DNA from 3 places in the Fictibacillus sp. KU28468 genome. Region 1 is predicted to be linked to each of the others. Evidence: riboswitches for the same ligand, from Rfam matches in the RefSeq annotation. Region 1 holds a riboswitch; each other region holds the start of a gene.
What was found. A riboswitch is a leader RNA that binds a small molecule or an ion and turns the genes downstream of it on or off. The one in region 1 is predicted to bind lysine.
Positions count from the first base shown of each region.

Region 1 (7,022 bases):
GGACAAGTCGGGCCGCGTTTGGCTGAACTATTGGGAATCCCGCAAGTCACAACCATTACGAAAATTGAAATCAATGGAACGGACGTAGCGATTGAGCGTGATGTGGAAGGAGACGTTGAGAAAATTGAAACGAAGCTTCCTTTGCTCGTCACAGCTCAGCAAGGTTTGAACGAACCTCGCTATCCATCGTTGCCAGGGATCATGAAAGCAAAGAAAAAGCCTCTTGAAACACTCGAAATCGATGATCTAGATATCGATGAAGAAGATGTTGAAGCAAAAACAAAGACCGTTGAAGTATTCTTGCCGCCTAAAAAAGAAGCTGGAAAAATTTTAAGCGGAGAAGTCAACGACCAAGTGAAAGAATTAGTTTCATTACTACGCTCAGAAGCAAAAGTGATATAAGGAGGAATGCTACATGTCTAAAAAAGTTCTTGTACTTGCGGAAGTCCGTGACGGTGAATTAAGAAATGTATCCTACGAGGCCATTGGTGCCGCTAAGGAAATTTCCTCTGGAGGTGAAGTGGTTGCCGTGCTTTGCGGCGAAGGTTTAAATGAAGCGGGACAGTCTTTAGTCCATTATGGAGCAGACCGAGTCATTCTTGCTGAGCACAGCCTGCTATCAACGTATTCTACAGACGGATACGTTCAGGCATTGCTTCAAGTCATCGGCCAGGAGAAGCCTGACGGATTGGTATTAGGCCACACAGCCCTTGGTAAGGATCTTTCACCAAGACTTGCTGCACGCCTTCAATCGGGTTTGATTTCAGACGTAACCTCTCTTGAACAAGCAGGAGACAATGTTGTTTTTACTCGTCCAATCTACTCCGGGAAAGCGTTCGAGAAAAAAGTAATTACGGACGGTCTTGTATTTGTAACCATCCGTCCGAACAATATTGCTCCGCTTGAAAAAGACGAAAGCCGTTCTGGGGATGTTTCTTCTCTAGCGGTTGATGTGAAGGATCTGCGCACCATTGTTAAAGATGTTGTCCGCAAAGCTTCTACAGGCGTTGATTTATCTGAAGCAAAAATTATCGTTGCCGGAGGACGCGGTGTGAAATCCGAAGATGGATTCAAACCGCTTCAAGAATTGGCTGATGTGCTTGGCGCTGCAGTCGGTGCATCCCGCGGTGCGTGTGATGCCGATTATTGTGACTACTCTCTTCAAATCGGACAAACAGGAAAAGTTGTTACACCTGACCTTTACATTGCCTGCGGAATTTCCGGAGCGATCCAGCATTTAGCGGGTATGTCCAATTCCAAAGTTATTGTTGCGATTAACAAAGATCCGGAAGCAAGCATCTTTTCTGTTGCAGACTACGGCATCGTAGGAGATCTGTTTGAAGTTGTACCGTTGCTTACGGAAGAATTTAAGAATGTTTTAGTTAAATCATAAAAGATTTGGCTGGGCTGGCTGACAAAGCCGGCCTCTTTTTATACAATGAGTCCATCATGAATGATGAAAAATACGAAAGAAATGAGTGGACGCTGGTGACAACAATTGCTTTTGTAAGGCATGGCGTAACCGATTGGAACGCTGAGAGAAGAATTCAGGGCATCATGGATATTCCATTAAATGTAGAAGGGCGTGCACAGGCTGTGGCATTAGCAAAAAGGTTCGGGAAAGAACATTGGGATATGGTCTTTACTAGCCAGCTCGCACGTGCCCGTGAAACAGGCTCAATCATCGGAGAGGTACTCGGGTTTCCGATTCATACCGACAAGCGAATCCAGGAGGTTAACTTTGGCAGGCTGGAAGGTACGGATGAGCAGGCCCGTATAAAACGGTGGGGAGCTGACTGGAGTACCCTGGAACATGGAAAAGAGAAAAAAGAACAGGTATTAAAAAGAGGAAACGAATTTCTTGAAGAGCTGACACAGCATCAACAGGGCAAAAAAATCATCGTGGTCAGCCACGGCGCTTTCATCGGCACCATGCTAAAAGGCCTGCTGGCAAGCGATGAGTATGATGTTTCACTCGTTAATACGTCAGTGAGTATATTACATCATGTGGAGCGGCAGTGGGCATGTTCCCTCTTTAATTGTGATGTGCATTTGAAGCAGCCACACGGTTAATTATTTGGTTTGATTAAAGTGCAAGTTGGGAACGATAAATCTTGAGCAAACAAATAGATGTAAATTAGGTTTGATGATATACTCTTTTTACACGATGAAACTAAGGAGGCAATTTTAATATGGCAATCGTAAATGCAACTGATCAAACGTTCAGTCAAGAAACTAGTGAAGGTCTAGTACTTGCTGATTTTTGGGCACCTTGGTGCGGACCTTGTAAAATGATCGCGCCGGTTCTAGAAGAACTAGCAAGTGAAAATGAAGACTTAAAAGTAGTTAAACTTGACGTAGATGAAAACCAAGAAGTAGCCGGAAAATACGGAGTAATGAGCATCCCTACATTGATCGTTTTCAAAGACGGCGAAGTTGTTGACCAAGTCGTAGGTTTCCAGCCGAAAGAAGCGCTTGGCGAGCTTTTAAACAAACACAAATAATAACGAACATAATTAAGGCTGGCCTCTAATGGCTGGCCTTTTTTTGTATTAAAGTTTGGTACTGGATTTTCGTATACAAGGTTCCCCGCACAGCGTGTTGCTTGGTAAGGGTTTCTGCGCTTGCCGGGAATAAAACAACCGTTTCAGATTTTGTATTTTAACTGCCAAAAATAAGGATATCATGCTATGATGTTACATAGAAAAAGGAGGGGAGAGACAACGTGGACACCATTAGAGAGAAGCTGGCTGTACTTCCGGATCAGCCCGGATGTTACTTAATGAAAGACCAATTCGGAAAAGTCATCTATGTGGGGAAAGCAAAAGTATTAAAAAACCGTGTAAGATCTTATTTTACCGGTTCACACGACGGGAAAACACAGCGTTTAGTCGCAAATATTTCCGATTTTGAATACATCATCACCTCCTCAGAGCTAGAAGCTCTCCTTCTTGAAATGAACCTGATCAAAAAACATGACCCTAAATTTAATGTCATGCTGAAAGATGATAAAACGTATCCGTATTTAAAGATTACTGCTGAACAGCAGCCCCGGCTCTTGTACACCAGAAAGATTAGAAAAGACAAGGGCAAATACTTTGGTCCGTTCGTTAATGCCTTTGCCGCACAAGAAACGAAAAAACTGCTGGACCGGCTGTATCCGTTGCGCAAATGTGATCATATGCCTAACAAAGTTTGCCTATATTACCATATCGGCCAATGCCTCGGCCCATGTGTTTATGATATTACCGAAGAACAGAACAAGAAGATGGTCGATGAAATCGTTAAGTTTCTGAACGGAGGCTTTCCTGAAGTGAAGGAGGAATTGACCGAGAAAATGCTGGCTGCTTCGGAAGACCTTAATTTTGAACGGGCGAAAGAACTGAGGGATCAGATCCAGCATATTGATGCGGTCATGCAGAAACAGAAAATGATGACCGCTGACATGGTGGATAAGGACGTTTTTGGTTTTCATTACGATAAAGGCTGGATGTGCGTCCAAGTCTTCTTTATTCGCCAAGGAAAGCTTATTGAACGTGATGTTTCCCTCTTTCCTTTCTATGGAGATGCCATCGAAGACTTTTTATCGTTTATTGGACAATTTTATCTTCAAAAAAATCATATTCTCCCGCGGGAACTTTTGCTGCCTCCTGAGGCGGACGGCCAATTGGTCAAGGATCTTCTTGGCGTGAAAGTGATACAGCCGAAACGCGGGCAAAAGAAAGAGTTTGTTGAACTTGCAACGAAGAATGCACAGCTCGCTCTGCACGAAAAATTTGCACTGATCGAGCGTGATGAGGAACGTACGGTAAAAGCGGTTGGAAATCTGGGGCTGCAATTAAACATTCCAGCTCCATACCGGATTGAAGCATTTGATAATTCCAACATTCATGGGACAAATCCAGTATCTGCGATGATTGTATTTGAAGACGGTAAACCGAACAAAAAAGAATACCGGAAATATAAAATTAAAACGGTGACAGGCCCTGATGACTACGCCTCCATGAAAGAAGTAGTCCGCAGGCGTTACTCCCGCATCTTAAAAGAGAATGGGCAGCTGCCGGATTTGATTATTATTGATGGAGGGAAAGGACAGATCGCTGCTGCGCAGGATGTTCTTGAAAACGAGCTGAACCTTGATATCCCGGTCGGAGGACTTGCTAAGGATGATAAGCACCGTACATCCCAGCTCTTGATGGGAAATCCACCTGAAATTATACCGCTGCTCAGAAACAGCCAGGAATTTTATCTGCTGCAGCGTATACAGGATGAAGTCCACAGGTTTGCGATCTCATTTCATCGTCAAGTGCGTGCGAAAGGCATGTTTCAATCAAGTCTCGATAACATTCCTGGAGTCGGTGAAAAAAGGAAAAAACTTTTGCTGAAAAAATTCGGTTCCATCAAGAAAATGAGAGAAGCCACTCTTGAGGATTTTCATGCGGCAGGCATTCCATTAAGTGTTGCAGAAGAAATTATTCAGGCTCTTCAAAATGAACCTTCATAAAGGTATTGATTTTTCAGAAGTCCTTTGCTAAACTTAAAACAAATTTTAATAGAGCGCCATACTTCAGTTTTGAAGTGATGGTAGAGGAGCAAAAACCAATAGTAAGCTATCTGAAGAGAAGGAGCTCTTATGATGGTAGCTGAAAGGGGATTTTTGCCGAAGCTTTAAGAAACTCCTGTTTCTTACGGCTGGACCTGCATTGAATAAATGCAGAGCTGTCACACATTCTTGCCCGGAGGGTGTGTGGAGGACTATCTCACAAGAGGGGAAAACAAGCTGGCTTACTGTTGCATATACCAAGCAGCAATAAGGTCTTTTCCTTATTGCTGCTTTTTTGTATTTATTTTTGCATTTCAGTTTGTTGCGTAGTGGAAGCCGAGACAGGCTGGCCATATCTGGGTGCCTTTTGCAGGAAGGCGATAAATTCGATTTCATTGATGAGAAAGGATGGACATTGTGGCTTTAATTATTCAAAAATTCGGAGGTACAAGTGTCGGCACACCGGATAAAATCAGAAACGCGGCAAGTCGGATCATTCAAGCGGCAAACGAGGGGAATCAAGTAGTAGCGGTTGTCTCAGCAATGGGAAAAACAACGGATGATCTTGTGCGGCTGGCAGGTGAAATAACAGCAAGGCCTTCCAAACGTGAAATGGATATGCTTTTGACGACAGGAGAACAGATCACGATTTCACTGCTTGCGATGGCCCTTCAGGATGCCGGGTACGAAGCCGAGTCTCTGACTGGCTGGCAGGCTGGAGTTGAAACAGAAGATGTTCACGGCAACGCGCGCATCTTAAATATCGATACAAAAAGAATCCAGCAAATGCTTGCAGACGGGAAGATTGCAGTAGTTGCCGGTTTTCAGGGATTAACCTCTTCGGATAATATTGCAACACTGGGACGGGGAGGATCAGATACGACGGCCGTTGCTCTGGCAGCTGCTCTTCGTGCCGATAAATGCGAAATCTACACAGACGTTACTGGTGTATTTACAACAGACCCGCGGGTGGTGAAACATGCCAGAAAGCTGCCTTCCATCTCCTATGATGAAATGCTTGAAATGGCGAATCTCGGAGCGGGTGTGCTGCATCCGAGAGCCGTAGAATTCGCAAAGAATTTCGGAGTAAGACTTGAAGTTCGTTCGAGCACAGAGAAAGAAAACGGAACACTAGTGGAGGAGGAAGCAACAATGGAGAATAATTTAGTAGTGAGAGGATTGGCTTTTGAAGGAAACGTAACAAAAATTACGATTGAAGACCTGCCGAATGGCTTAAACACACTGTCTTCTGTTTTTTCCTTGTTGGCAGAGAACAGTGTTAATGTAGATATTATTATTCAGAGTGTAAACAAGCAGGAAAGAACAAACATCTCGTTCTCCATTGAAACAGCGATCTTAGATGAAACAATTGAGCTTCTAGAAAGATATAAGAGTTCGCTTCAGTTTGGTTCCATCCAGCATGAAGATGGATTGGCTAAAGTATCTATTGTTGGTTCAGGAATGATTTCTAATCCAGGAGTAGCTGCACAGATGTTTAAGGCTCTTTCTGAGCAGGATATTATGATTAAAATGGTCAGCACATCAGAGATTAAAGTTTCTACGGTCGTTGATCAGCAGGATATGATCAAAGCGATTGAAACGCTGCACGACGTCTTTGAACTGGACGCAAGGCAGCCGGTTCATCAGTTATAATAAGATAAATCCGGGCGATGCTGCCCGGATTTTTTTGTAAATGGAAAAATTTGCTGCAGGATTAAACCTGTACAGGTTCGTTTAAGAAGTCGATCTCAAATCCGAGGTCCTCAAGGATTTGGTGGTCAGCATTTGTTTCCTGTCCGTCGGTGGTCAGATAGTCGCCTACGAAAATAGAATTTGCAGCATAAAGGCCCAGCGGCTGAAGGCTGCGGAGATTTACCTCTCTGCCGCCTGAAATCCGAATCTCTTTCGTTGGATTAATATAACGGAACAAGGCGAGCACTTTTAAACAATAACGGGGGTTCAGCTCGTCAAGATGCTCGAGAGGAGTACCTGGTATAGCATGCAAAAAATTAACAGGGATAGAATCTGCATTGATCTCTCTTAGCGCTTCTGCCATCTTAATGATGTCGTGCCGGCTTTCGCCCATTCCTACGATAACGCCTGAACATGGGGAGATTCCTGCTGTTTTTACTTTTTCCAGAGTAGCCACTCTGTCTTCGTATGTATGAGAGTTTGTTATTTGGCTGTGGTGGTCTGAGGATGTGTTGATATTATGGTTATATCTTTCGACGCCCGCCTCTTTTAGGGACTGTGCCTGCTTATCATTTAAAATGCCGAGGCATGCGCATATTTTCATATTATAATTGGATTTAATCTCTTTTACAGCTTCAATGACGGTGTTCAAGTCCCGATTCAGAGGTCCTCTTCCGCTTGCGACGATACAATAGGTTCTCACGTTTTGTTTATATGCCTTTTCCGCACCTTCAACAATCGTGTCTTTATCCATCATCGCATATTTTTCGATCGGCGCTGTGGAAAC
Region 1 is NZ_CP110666.1:1,529,355-1,536,376, forward strand. It holds gene OKX00_RS07840 (electron transfer flavoprotein subunit beta/FixA family protein) at 1-402, shown strand, start outside; gene OKX00_RS07845 (electron transfer flavoprotein subunit alpha/FixB family protein) at 416-1,393, shown strand; gene OKX00_RS07850 (histidine phosphatase family protein) at 1,450-2,073, shown strand; gene trxA (thioredoxin) at 2,193-2,504, shown strand; gene uvrC (excinuclease ABC subunit UvrC) at 2,783-4,504, shown strand; lysine riboswitch at 4,578-4,766, shown strand; gene OKX00_RS07865 (aspartate kinase) at 4,961-6,196, shown strand; gene bioB (biotin synthase BioB) at 6,258-7,022, opposite strand, start outside.

Region 2 (7,022 bases), 1.9 Mb from region 1:
GAAACCGGAGAACAAGCGGCTGTCTATGTCCCGCTCCCCTCTGAAACATCATTAAAAACCTCTAAAGAAGAGTACATTATGTCTCTTCTCACCCAGTTAAATGTTCCAAAAGATGAAGCCGTGCTGCTCTGCAGAGGAAATACACTGAATGGATTCGAGCGTCAGTTGCAGCATAAAGGTTTTGATGTGAAGCGCGGGAAGATCTCCGAGGAAACCGATAAGATTGCTGAAAACTTCTTTATGGAACGGCTTTATGACATCGGATTTCCGCAAGATCTTTCACTGTCCAACCGTGAATATCGCGAGTTCTACCAGATGGTGAAAATATGGTATATCTCTCTTTACCACGGGAACAAAAATCTTTTCAAATCGAAGCGCAAAAGAAATGTAAAAACACGTGGGTACATGCATAACCCTGTTTACCATTTTCCGAATGTGCTTAGAGAGTTGTTTTACTAATTAGTAAAACAACTTCCATTTGGTAACAACTTCCAAAGAGACCCTGCTCAATATTGAGCTTGGCCTCTTTGCTTCGCTACAGGTTACTCTCGGAACCCCTATATGCTCCTGCGTTCTCTATTTTCGCTGCCATTCTCCTTCACTTGACGTAAGTGTTAATTTATATGTTTTGCGTTTAGAAGACGATACCTTTTTCACTAAAAAAGCAGGAACCCCGAAAGGCTCCTGCTTCTCTTATTTCTTATTCAAAATCACACTCTTTAAGTGGTACGACTTTTGTTTTGTGTTTGAATTTATAGCCTAACCAAACAGCCAGGAAGATCGGAATCCCAATGTATGAAACAAGGGCTCCTTTCCAATCGATGCTTCCGCCTGTAAAGGCAGAATAGTTTTGACCAAGGATAACGACAAAACAGAGAGCGAAAGCAAAGATCGGACCGATTGGGAACCATTTTGCCAAGTATGGCAGTTCTTTTAAATTCCGCCCCTGTGCCACATACGCTCTTCTGAATCGGTAATGGCTGATCGCAATTCCGAGCCAGGCGATAAAGCCGGACATCCCGGAAGCATTCAGCAGCCATGTGTAGATGACGCCGTCACCGAACAGTGAAGCAAAGAAAGCTACAGCTCCAACAGCGGCTGTGACAATTAGGGCTGGAACCGGTACACCGCGGGAATCCAGCTTCGCCAGAAACTTAGGTGCCTTTCCGTCTCGTGCCATATCCCAAAGCATACGGGTCGATGCATACATACCGGAGTTGCCGGCAGACAATACTGCTGTTAAGATGATCGCGTTCATAACGGAAGCCGCAAACGCAATTCCTGCTTTATCAAAGACAAGTGTGAATGGACTTACAGTAATATCGCTGCTTGCCAATCGGCTGTCTGTGTAGGGAATGATTAAAGAAATGACCAAGATTGCCAGAACATAGAACAAAAGGATACGCCAGAACACACTTTTGATCGCTTTCGGGATGTTCTTTTTCGGATCTTCTGTTTCTCCTGCCGCAACCCCTAACAGTTCTGTTCCCTGAAAGGAGAAACCTGCAGCCATAAATACGCCAAGCGTCGTAAAGAATCCGCCGTGGAACGGTGCGTCAGCGATCGTAAAGTTCTTAAATCCGATCGGATCTCCGCCTAAAATGCCGAAGATCATAAGTGTTCCTAAGATCAAGAAGATGATGACCGTAATGACTTTGATCAGCGAGAACCAATATTCTGCTTCACCAAACCCTTTTACTGATAAATAATTTAATAAGAACATAATGCCTAGGAACAGTGCACTCCAGATAAAAGAAGGGGTATCTGGAAACCAAAATTTCATGATTAATGTTACGGCAGCAAGTTCAGCTGCAATGGTGATTGCCCAGTTGTACCAATAGTTCCAGCCGAGCGCGAATCCTAGTGATGGATCCACAAATTTTGAAGCATACGTGCTGAATGAACCCGCAACCGGCATGTAAGACGCCATTTCTGCAAGGCTTGTCATTAAGAAGAACACCATGATTCCAATCGCTACATATGAAAACAGAACGCCGCCTGGTCCTGCAGTATGAATGGATCCTCCGCTTGCTAAAAATAATCCTGTTCCGATCGTTCCCCCAAGAGAGATCATCGTTAAATGGCGGGATTTCAGTCCCCGCTTTAATTCATTGTCCGCGTTTGGCGACTGCGGTTGTGATGGATTCTGTGCTGTGTTTCGCATAAAAAAACTCCTTTTCGATTTAGGAAGGAGTGGGAATTAAAAAAAGCCGCCAAGCATTGGGCGACGATTATTATTAATCCGCATCATGCCTTCCGTAAGATAGCGCATCCCACCCACCGGTTATTCGTGGGTGTGACAGTGCTGTTCCTGTTCGAATACAGCCCCAATTCATACTTCCAGAGTTAAGCACAAATTTCGGCAGCTTTTCCTTTCACACGGAGTCTATGATGTCCTCTGCATCTCGTACGTCCTACTTATAAAAGCCGCGACCTCTACCTCATCGGATTGATGAGGATTTTTTAATATCAAGTTAGTTAACGCTAAAAGTTATTATAAAACAGCGCTGTTGTTCCTTCAACTGTTTTTTGTTGCCAGCTTTTTACTTTTGATTTAATGCCCTCTTTATATCATTGTTTACCTATCACCTGCGATCGTACGGAAGGGTTCCTTTAAACAATCGTTTAAAAATAAACCCGATTGTCCATCATTTCAAGTATAATGAACACTATTCAGGTTATGCTGATTCTGGATAATATAAAAAATCGAGGTTCCTACATGAATAATAGAAGTTTTAACGATTATCGTATAAGCGATGAAATAAAACGAGCACTTACAGTGTTGAAATATGAAACTCCGACTGAGGTTCAGACTGAAGTCATACCATTAGCTCTGGAAAAGCAAGATCTGGTCGTAAAATCCCAAACAGGCAGCGGAAAAACAGCAGCCTTTGGTATTCCAGTATGCGAAATGCTGGAATGGGAAGAAAAACGGCCACAAGCATTAATCCTTACTCCCACTCGCGAGCTCGCTGTTCAAGTTCGTGAAGACCTGACCAACATTGGAAGGTTCAAGCGGATTAAAGCTGTTGCTGTATATGGTAAAGAGCCTTTTGCGAAACAAAAAGAAGAATTGAAACAAAAAACGCATGTCGTCGTCGGTACACCGGGACGCGTCATGGACCATATCGAACGTGAAACCCTGGTCTTGGACCAAATCAAGTACCTGATCATTGATGAAGCAGATGAAATGCTGAATATGGGCTTTATTGATGAAGTCAAAAAGATTATTAAACAGCTTCCTTCAAACAGAGTGACCATGGTCTTTTCTGCAACATTGCCAAAAGATATCGAAAATCTCTGCCATCAATATATGAAGGATCCAGCAAAAATCGAAATAGCTTCTGCCGGGATGACGACAGATACGATCGAGCATTCTTTAATCAACGTTCAGGAAGAGGCGAAGCTTGCTCTTCTGAAAGACGTGACGGTCGTTGAAAACCCGGACAGCTGCATCATTTTCTGCAATACGAAAGAGCACGTCGATACCGTGTATGCAGAGCTCGAAGCCTCTCAGTATTCTGTTGAAAAGCTTCATGGAGGATTGGAACAAGAAGATCGATTCGCAGTGATGGAGGGGTTCAAGATCGGGAATTTCCGTTACCTTGTCGCCACGGATGTGGCTGCGAGAGGAATTGATATTGATAATGTAACCCTCGTTATCAACTATGACGTTCCTATAGAAAAAGAGAGCTATGTCCACCGTACAGGAAGAACTGGCCGGGCCGGCAAAAAAGGAAGAGCCATTACGTTTGCATTGCCTTATGAAGGAAAATATCTTAGAGCCATCGAAAGATACATCGGCTTTGAGATCGATGAAGCGGAAGCACCGACAAAACAAGAAGTGGCTAAAATGCAGCGGGCTTTTGAAGAAAAGCTCAGCGGGCGCCGAGTCGTGAGAAATAATAAAACGGCCCGAATCAACCAGGATATTACGAAACTCCACTTCAGCGGCGGGAAAAACAAGAAGATCCGAGCGGTCGATTTCGTTGGAACCATCGCAAAAATCCCTGGAGTCTCAGCAGATGATATCGGCATTATCACCATCCAGGAGAATTGGTCCTATGTTGATATTCTTAACGGAAAAGGCTCACTTGTCCTGCAAGCCATGGAAAATACCACAGTTAAAGGCAAGAAACTGAAGGTCAGCAAGGCGAAAAAGTAAATAATCCTTCTGGTAACCAAAAGAGCACGGCTGCATTTTTCTCAGCCAGTGCTCTTTTTTTCTATCGATCCAGATTATATGAAGAAAGAGACCTGACCTAATGACCAGCCTCTTTAAACGATCGTTTAAATCATTGATATCTTATTCCACAACCACCGAAACCGCACTATACACCAACAAAAGGGCCATCACCACATTGAATGCTCTTCTGTATTTTGATAAAAAGACTTGAAACATGGAACCGAACAGACTCCAGCTAAACGTAGCCAGGAAGCCGATAAACGCTAGAAATAATGAAATCAGCAGCAGGCTGGCATTGGAATGGTAAAAGGGAATCACAAACGTGGAAATGACAGTCAAGCCATATAAGAGGCCTTTTGGATTTACAAACTGAAGCAGCATGCCTGCTTTAAAACTGTTGTTCTTGTCTTCTCGTTCGCTGTTTTTAGTCTTGCTTTTGCTGGTTAACACCTTATAAGCCAGATACAGCATATAGACCGCACCCAGGATCGTCATCGCAAACTCGATCTTTGGTATGAAGTTCCTCAGCCAAAGATTAAAGTAGCTGCTCAGCATGATGATGATAAAGAATCCAGCTCCAACTCCAATACAGAATCTGAGGGTTCGCTTCAAACCGTATTGGTTGGCAAACAGCATCGCCATAATGTTATTCGGACCTGGAGTGAAGCTTGTAACAAACACGTACAACAAAAAAGACAAAATGGACATTGTGATTTCCCTCCGTTTCGTATGTTATAATGTCTATATTGAACACTATAACGATTTTCAATATATTGTACAGAACGGTCGCTATATTGTAAATAGGTCTGGAGGTTATTTATGGAGGAAATCCATCTTATCATTGCGAAAAATTTAAAAGCCTTTCGGGAAAACAAAAAATTAAGCCTTGAAAAAGTGGCTGAACTGACCGGTGTAAGCAAAACAATGATCGGACAAATTGAGAGAGGCGAATCCAGCCCTACCATTACGACGATCTGGAAAATCGCCAATGGACTAAAGATCTCGTTTACTGCCCTGATCAATGATCCGCAGCCCGATACGAAAGTAGTCTTGCGAAGCGAAGTACAAGCCTTAACAGGGGACAACGGAAAATACAGAGTATATCCCTACTTTCCATTCCAGGATGACCGCCGATTTGAAATGTATTCCGTCGAGATCGACAAAGGCGGCTTTCTAAGCTCTGACGCTCATGGAGAAGGCACCGAAGAATTTGTAACTGTTTTTGACGGAGAATTAACCGTACGTGTGAATAACATAGAATACACCGTGAAAAATGGGGACTCTATCCAGTTCAGAGCCGACAGGCCCCACGTCTACCATAACTCCGGTGATACCTTGACCCGCTTGAGTATGACCATCTATTATCCGAACTAAAAAGCACCCGCCGAAAAAAACGGTGGGTGCTCCTTTGCCCATATGATAATCATTTCTCCCTTTTCTCCGCCACCGCTTCACACATGACAGCATACATCTCCTCTACCCCATGTGATGAAGCCTCAAAGTTATAGGCGTTATCGACTGAAATCCCAATGCTGTCCGCTTCCTTCACGGCGTCGATGTTCGCTCCCATAAATATAAACTCCCAGCTGTATATCTCCTGCTGGTGCTTGATCAGCTCTTTTATTTTGGGATAGGTAAATTCCGTGCTCGCGTTTTCCATCCCATCAGTAGTAACGATGAAGATGACCTTGCCTGGCCTTTCACTCTCGTCTGTCATTGCTAGCCTGCGCCCGGTATCCACGATCGCTTTACCGATGGCATCCAGCAGTGCGGTACAGCCTCTTACAAAATACTCTTTGTCTGACAGCCTTGCCTCTCTGGCGTTTTTGCCAGTCCATACGACCTCATACTGATCATCAAAAAGGATCGCCGTAATTTCCGTCTCTCCTTCCGGCCGGCATTGTTTTTCAATCAGCCTGTTAAACCCCCCGATCGTTTCCTCTTCAAGCCCTGCCATTGATCCGCTCCGGTCCAGCAGAAAGATCATCTCCGTTTTATTGTGATTCATGCGACCCATCCCCTTCTATTCTTCATGCTATAATAATAGCTGGATTCTGCCATCAGTTGGTCGCCTGGCAAGCGACATTTTGGGGAGGTTATCACAATGCTCGCAGAAAAAACTCTGATTGAACTAAAAGAATATGTAGACTACTGCCTGAACCGTTCTCCTGCAGAGATTTTACAGGCCTGTGCACCTCTAGAGAGCGAAATCCTTGAAGAAGATCAACAGCCATCGGACCTTGACGAGTTTATCCAGTCCAGACGCAAACCTTCCCTCCGCCATCTCTTGTTCATCTATATCGATCAAAGAGGCGCCAGTGATTCTGAAATCTACAAAAAAGCAGGAATCGACCGCCGCCATTTTTCAAAGATCCGTTCCAATCCTGATTACCGGCCGCGAAAAAATACGGTCATTGCACTCGCCCTGGCTCTTCAATTAAACATAGAAGAAGCCGGTGAGCTTCTAAGCTCTGCCGGCTTCTCTTTGTCTGACAGTGATACATCAGACCTGGTCATTCAATTTTGTTTGGAGAAGGAAATCTATAACCTTCAGGATGTGAATGAGGCGTTGGACAATTTAGGGGTAAAGCCTTTATAATTTAAGTTTCTTTCCTGTTCCGTACGCCATCCATCACAAATCTGATCATATTTTCAATTTCTTCGTCCTCATCCCCAAATGAGTTTTCTGGCAGCAAGACGAAGTGAGAAACAAAATATCCGCCAACGAAAGTAAACACCATTTTTTGAATCAACTCTGTTGGAATATCTGCTAAATCTCCTTGTTCTTTAAAGATGTTGATGACTTTAATGAGACGCGGAGAGACATTTCCCTTAA
Region 2 is NZ_CP110666.1:3,943,750-3,950,771, forward strand. It holds gene OKX00_RS20855 (hypothetical protein) at 1-459, shown strand, start outside; gene OKX00_RS20860 (amino acid permease) at 701-2,164, opposite strand; lysine riboswitch at 2,257-2,447, opposite strand; gene OKX00_RS20865 (DEAD/DEAH box helicase) at 2,720-4,165, shown strand; gene OKX00_RS20870 (LysE family transporter) at 4,307-4,894, opposite strand; gene OKX00_RS20875 (helix-turn-helix domain-containing protein) at 5,006-5,560, shown strand; gene OKX00_RS20880 (vWA domain-containing protein) at 5,610-6,194, opposite strand; gene OKX00_RS20885 (helix-turn-helix domain-containing protein) at 6,291-6,785, shown strand; gene OKX00_RS20890 (TetR/AcrR family transcriptional regulator) at 6,787-7,022, opposite strand, start outside.
Region 2: linked by a shared signal. The riboswitch ahead of OKX00_RS20860 (amino acid permease) and the one ahead of OKX00_RS07865 (aspartate kinase) in region 1 are both predicted to bind lysine.

Region 3 (7,022 bases), 430 kb from region 1:
GTGCAAATTCGAGAGCCTGTTCTTGTTCCAGCTTATGTGGAAGATTCGTTGTTTGAACGGATACAATTTTGGGCATGTTGAAACCTCCGTATGGGTAGTTACGTAAGTTTTCCCTTTTAATACCGGTTTTACGCCCTTATTTCTTTCTAATAAAAAAAGCATCCATTAAGGAGACGTTTTTTTACTGCTGTTTTACTGTTTTCCAAATCTTTTTAACATCAGACCAATCCACGTTCTGAAAGAGAGAAAGAAAGTTTTCCTCCCTGTTCATGTAAAGTCTTCTTCTTTCCAGGGCATCCTTCAAATGAAGCAAGCAAACCAGGGCTGCGATGTCTTTAATCGCCAGCTGCTCTCCATCATCCGTGATTAATTGTTCCGAGATGTGCGGCAGGAGCTGTTCCTCAAAATATCTCACGTAAAGAAGCTGAAAACTTTTTTCTTGTCCTTCTTGTTCATAGAATACTTCTGAACGGTTAAAAAAATCTTCCGGCGAGTTCGGCTTTTCCTTTTCCAGCTCATATCCTGTACATGCTCTAATTTTCAAGGCCTTCAACTCCTGTTCCCATTATTCCATCGTTTCTTGAAACTTTGAAAAAAACAGATCCGCTTCCTCTTCAATCGATTGATCGTTCACTTTCTCAGGGAGCGGCGGAAGTTCGTGCAATGACTTTAAACCAAAATGCTCCAGAAAATTCTTTGTCGTACCGTATAGAATAGCCCGGCCGGTTCCTTCTGCACGGCCTGTTTCTTTGATGAGCCCTTTAGAAGAGAGCGTCTGCAGCGGCTTTTCAGTCTTTACCCCTCTGACTTCCTCTATTTCAGCCCTCGTGATCGGCTGTTTATAGGCGATGATTGCAAGTGTTTCCAAAGCTGCCTGTGACAGGCTGGAGTGGGAGGGAGCAGATACAAGCCTTTCATAATAGCCGGCATGTTCGCGCTTCGTAACAAACTGGAATGAACCGGCGATTTCAATGATTTCCATGCCTCTCGTATCAGACTTGTAGTCTTTGACCAGCTCATCAAGAAGCTCTTCAGCCGCATCCATGCCGATCTGCAGAACGTCTGCTATCTGCTTTTTTTCAATACCCTCTTCCCCCGAAACAAATATTAGCCCTTCAATGACCGCTTTATGTTCTGCTGATTGACTCAAACTTCATTCTCCTTTGTTGCATAAATAAAAATTTCGCTAAAATTGTTTTCTTGCTCACATGTCACATCTTTCGTCTTCATTAATTCCAGCACAGCCAGAAAAGTGACAACAAGATGTTCCCGGTTTGAGGAGGTGAAAAGATCGGAAAATTTCTTTCTGCCGCTCGAATAACGGATCTCATTGATGATCTGCTTCATCCTTGTCTCAATCGGGATCTCCTGGCGCTCAATCGTTGTTTTTCTCGGCGCCTTCTCGAGTTTTTTAGTAAAAATCTTCTGCATGGCGGCGAGCATATCATAGATCGTTACGTTAGCTACGGGATTGACTTCTTCTTCTTGGTTTTCATAGTACGTCAGATCCATAGCCTCCCTTGTAAAGATCATGCTTCTGGCCGTTTCTTTCTCCTTCAGGCCGACTGCAGCCTGCTTAAATTTTCGATATTCAATAAGCCTGCGGACGAGATCTTCCCGGGGATCTTCATCCATCTCAATCTCCATCTGCTGATCAAGATCCTGTACGTCCTGTTTTGGGAGCAGCATCTTGCTCTTGATGGCGAGAAGCGTTGCCGCCATGACCAGGTATTCACTGGCCACATCCAATTTTAATTCCTGCATCGTATGTATATAGTTCATATATTGCTCTGTAATCGCAGCAACGGGTATATCGTATATATCGATCTCGTACGAAGTGATCAGATGCAGGAGCAGATCGAGAGGACCTTCAAATGCATCGACTTTCACGCTATACTTCATAGTAGTAACCCCTGTTTCCAAATTCAATATTGTACCGGAATTATACCATATTTTTAACACAGTTCCTTTTTGCATCTTAAAATTTTTAGTAAGATAGACTGTAAAAAGCAAACCAGGAGGCCATTGATGTACCCAGAAGCATACATTGAATACCTTGCCTACTTCCACGGATCGAGGGACTTTTTCGAATGCCATGAAGTACTTGAAGAGCATTGGAAAAGCGAAGGTCAGCAAAACGGCGTCTGGGTCGGATTGATCCAGGTCGCGGTCTCACTCTACCATCAGCGGAGAGGCAATGACATTGGAGCACTCAGAATGATGAAGAGCGCAATCGGTAAACTGTCCGCACATAAAAAGGATCTCACGAGGCTCGGACTTGATGGCACAGCACTGCTGGAAAGGCTCATGATAAGATTGGATGAGATTGAATGCCGAAAGCCTTTTACAGACCTGAATCTTCCTGTTGCAGATGAAGCACTCATGGACCAGTGCTGCCGCTGCATTGAAAAACAAGGCTCGGTTTGGGGCAATGAAAGCGATATGGCGGATGAAAGGATCGTGCACAAGCATAAACTGCGTGACCGGAGTGATGTTATTTTAGAACGTGAAGCGCAAAAGCAGCTGCGGATGAAAAAGAAGAGCTGAGGCCGGGCGGCGCACTTCAAACCTTTTCCCACAAGAATATCCCACAAAAAAACCCCCGGGAAACCGGGGGTTTTCACTATTCTTATTCTTCCCAAACTTTAACTTCTTTCATTACATCGCCTTGTTTGATTCGAAGAACCGTGTCCATGCCTTCGGTAACTTGTCCGAAAACAGTATGAACGCCGTTTAAATGCGGCTGCGGCTCATGAACGATAAAGAACTGGCTTCCGCCTGTGTCTTTGCCGGCATGTGCCATTGAAAGAGAACCAGCCACGTGTTTGTGAGGGTTTCCGGCTGTTTCGCATTTGATCGTATAGCCAGGGCCGCCTGCACCTGTTCCTGTCGGATCTCCGCCTTGTGCTACAAAGCCAGGAATTACACGATGGAATGTTACCCCATTGTAGAAACCTTCGTTTGCTAATTTTTCAAAGTTAGCTACTGTCCCCGGTGCTTCTTCCGGAAAAAGCTCAATGGAAATTTTTTCGCCGTTTTCAAATTCGATAGAACCTTTTTTCATAGATATAACCTCCTGAATTCAACATACTTCATTATTTTATGCTTTTTTTGGCCCAGAGTCCAGCGAGGTCCGCAAGCTCATCTTAATTGCCGGCAAACACGCCGTTCTTTAAAGGAAGATCCAGGCGTAAGAGATCTTCATAAGATTCTCTTTTCACAACGAGGCGAGCTTCCCCTTTTTCAGCAAAAACGACCGCCGGCCGGGGTATGCGGTTATAGTTGTTGGACATGGAATAGCCATAAGCACCCGTGCAGAAGACAGCAAGCAAGTCTCCGCTCTTCGTCTCCGGGAGCATGATGTCCCAGATCAGCATATCCCCTGATTCACAGCATTTCCCGGCGATTGAAACTTTTTTCGTCCCTTTTTCACCGGCACGGTTTGCAAGCGCGGCTTCATACTGGGCTTGATATAGAGCAGGACGAATGTTATCGCTCATGCCCCCGTCGACAGCCACATAGTGACGGACAGAAGGTATATCTTTTTGAGATCCGATTGAGTAGATGGTCGTTCCTGCATCTCCGACCAGTGAACGCCCGGGTTCAATCCAAATTTCCGGAACAGCAACAGAGGCGCTAGATGATAACCTGGTGATCTCCTGGATCATCGCGTCAATGTATTCTTTCGGTTCGAGCGGTTCATCTTCTTCTGTATAGCGGATGCCGAATCCGCCTCCGAGGTTCAGGACTTCAGGAAAGAAAGAAAATTCTGTATCCCATCTACCGAGATATTCGTAAAGCTTTTGAATTGCCAGAACAAATCCCGTGGTCTCAAATATTTGTGAACCGATATGGAAATGAACGCCCAAGAGGTTAAGACGGTGTGATTCAAGCGACTCTAGAACCGCCTGTTCTGCCTGCCCGTTCTGAAGGTCAAAACCGAACTTGGAATCCTCCTGCCCAGTCAGGATGTACTCGTGTGTATGAGCTTCAATACCCGGAGTGATCCTCAGCAAGATGGATGTGTTCTTGTTCAGCTGATTGCAAAGGCTTTCGAGCATGCGGAGTTCATGAAAGTTATCGACAACAAAACATCCGATCTCCGATTGAAGAGCATATTGAAGTTCCTGGTAACTTTTGTTGTTTCCATGAAAATGAATACGATCCGCCGGGAAACCAGCTGAAAGAGCGGTATACAGCTCCCCGCCTGATACAACATCCAGGCTCATTCCCTCCTCGTCCATCAGTTGGACTTGCGCCAAACATGAGAACGCTTTGCTTGCATAAGCCACTTGTGCTTTGATCCCTTGTTCCTCAAACGCTTTCTTGAACGACCTCGCACGCTTTCGGATCAGCTCTACATCATAAATATAAAGCGGTGTACCATATTCACACGCCAGCTGAACGGTGTCAACCCCGCCGATTGTTAAGTGATTGTCATCATTGATTGAACTAGTACCATGTAAATACATGAAAAAATCTCCCCTCTGCTTTTCCATTAGAGATTCTGTTCCGACGAAAAACAAAGACAGCTAATGTATTAAGGTACATTAGCTGTCTTACACCGTACCCCCATTTGCCGGAATAGTTCTCCACTGCATGATGCAGTGACAGTCCGCTGTCTGTTCGGCAGCGACCCAGCATGAGGATGTATGGACCATCTTCACACTTCGGCAAATTGGCCTTTAAAATGATTTCTTCATGTCCATTCACTCCATCATCCTACTGATCCGCTTTGCGCCTCTACCCCATTATATATAAATGAGGCATATCCAATTGTTATGAACAAATTTATCACAAATTTTTTCTTTCGGCAATACTTCTTAGGAAGTCGGCTGTTTTTTGCTGTTCTGCGGATGGACGATGCTTGGCCTGATCTTTGAGAGCGGCACAGCGAGCCGGATGACAATCTGCAGGAAGGCTTTTGCGTTAAACGGTATAAATGGCCATAAGTAAGGGGTATTCAAGTTCTTCATCGAGCACAGATAAAGCATTATTAAGGTGATCCCACCTACAAATCCCGGCACATGGAAAATGGCAGTTAAGATAAGCAGCAGGAGCCGGAGCATCTTATTGGCTACACTCAGCTCATAGCTTGGAGTCGAGAAACCGCCGATCGCCGCTACGGAAACATAGAGAATAACTTCTGGAACAAACAGTCCGACATCGATCGCGATCTGTCCGATCAATACGGCAGCGATCAAACCCATGGCCGTCGACAGCGGACTGGGGGTATGGATAGCCGCTACCCTCAATATTTCTATCCCGATCTCAGCAAAGAGGATCTGCAGAAATAAAGGAATATGCGTCGTTTTGTTCGGACCGATAAAATCAATATTAGGAGGAAGCAGGTTTTCCTGAGTGGCATAGAGGTACCAGAGAGGCACAAGTAAAAGTGAAGCGATAATCCCTGCGAAACGGACCCATCGGATAAAAGCTCCTACCATCGGGGTCTGCCTGAACTCTTCAGCATGCTGAATATGGTGGAAATAAGTAGTCGGGGTAATGATGACCGATGGGCTTGTATCCGTAATAATCAGAACATGCCCCTCCATGAGATGCTGTGCAGCGACATCCGGCCGCTCGGTATAACGGACGAGCGGAAAAGGATCCCAGCCTTGCTTTACAAGAAATTCTTCGATCGTTTTATCGGCCATTGGAATACCGTCGATGTCAATGCTCTGCAATTCTTTTTTGACAAGGTTGACGAGCCCGGGATCGGCAATGTCATCAATATAGCAGATACAGATGTCTGTTTTGGATCGTTTACCGACCTGCATTATTTCGTGGCGGAGCCGTTCATCCCTGATCCGCCTGCGGGTAAGAGCTGTATTGACAATTATATTTTCCGTATATCCATCACGGGAGCCGCGGACTACCTTTTCTGTATCCGGTTCTTCCGGCTGCCTGCCCGGATAGCTACGGACATCCACGATGAAAGCTTGGTCTTCCCCTTCAAGAAAGACGGCAATCAATCCAGAAAGCATGCGGTCAATAGCAATCTCCAAATTGTCGGTCAGTTCCACCTGCTGGTGAGACAGATGTTCATGAAGAATTTCTTTTACATTGGAGGGAGCCCGATGCCCATGGTCCATGTCCATGAGCTCTCTCATGATCTCAATGATAAAAAGGCTGTCACATAGTCCAGTGCAATAATAGATCTGGACTTCTTTTTTTAATAGATGCAGTTTCCTGACACCCACATCAAAGCTGATTCCGATGCCCAGCCGTGATTTCAGCTGCTGTTCGTTCTCTTGGATTTTTTTACTGATTGGTGTCTTTTTCCTTTCTTTCGATCCCTGCATTATAACCGCTCCTTTCTAAAATGGTTTCAACCGCCATACTTGTAATCGGGGCTCCTTTTTCCACTGCGTCATGGCCGGCCATCTTTCCGATATCACCGATACCGATGACGATCGGGAGGTTCAATTCATCAAGTATATAGACGGTATCTCCGTTGATCCTGCCTGTCTCAAAATCGGGAACACCGCTCTTGTCAATCCCGTATTCTGTAAAGCTCCCATACCGGTCGATGGAAAAATGAACTTTAGTCCATTCCGAATGATGGGTTTTGGATGCGACGGCTATTGCGCCGAGCACCTCGATGTCCCGATGGCTGCACACAATTCTCATTGCGAGTTCTCCCGGGCCTTCGCCGCGGAATCCGCAATCATCGAACATGACGAGGACGGGATCGTGGGGCGTCTGCATGATCATTCTTACAAGCTGGTGCCCGCTTATTTTCGAAGGGTTCCCCCAGGACTGGGATATACAGCGTCCACCTATTTTTCTGGCTACATGCTCTACTGCTCGCAAAGCATATAAATCTCCGTCTGTAATGAGGATGACACGCTTCTTTCCCAATGTTTTCACCCCTTAGGCTTAAATATTAATGCGACCAGAAAACCGAATAGAATGGCAGATGAGATACCGGCTGAAGTCAGTTCAAAGATTCCCATGGCTATTCCAATAAACCCATGATCGTCTGCTGATGCCATCGCACCATGCAGCAGGTTATGCCC
Region 3 is NZ_CP110666.1:1,957,171-1,964,192, reverse strand. It holds gene OKX00_RS10200 (type III polyketide synthase) at 1-76, opposite strand, end outside; gene OKX00_RS10195 (hypothetical protein) at 182-544, opposite strand; gene scpB (SMC-Scp complex subunit ScpB) at 566-1,150, opposite strand; gene OKX00_RS10185 (segregation/condensation protein A) at 1,147-1,902, opposite strand; gene OKX00_RS10180 (DUF309 domain-containing protein) at 2,029-2,547, shown strand; gene OKX00_RS10175 (peptidylprolyl isomerase) at 2,630-3,064, opposite strand; gene lysA (diaminopimelate decarboxylase) at 3,147-4,472, opposite strand; lysine riboswitch at 4,578-4,754, opposite strand; gene OKX00_RS10165 (spore germination protein) at 4,824-6,305, opposite strand; gene OKX00_RS10160 (stage V sporulation protein SpoVABEA) at 6,265-6,864, opposite strand; gene spoVAE (stage V sporulation protein AE) at 6,870-7,022, opposite strand, start outside.
Region 3: linked by a shared signal. The riboswitch ahead of lysA (diaminopimelate decarboxylase) and the one ahead of OKX00_RS07865 (aspartate kinase) in region 1 are both predicted to bind lysine.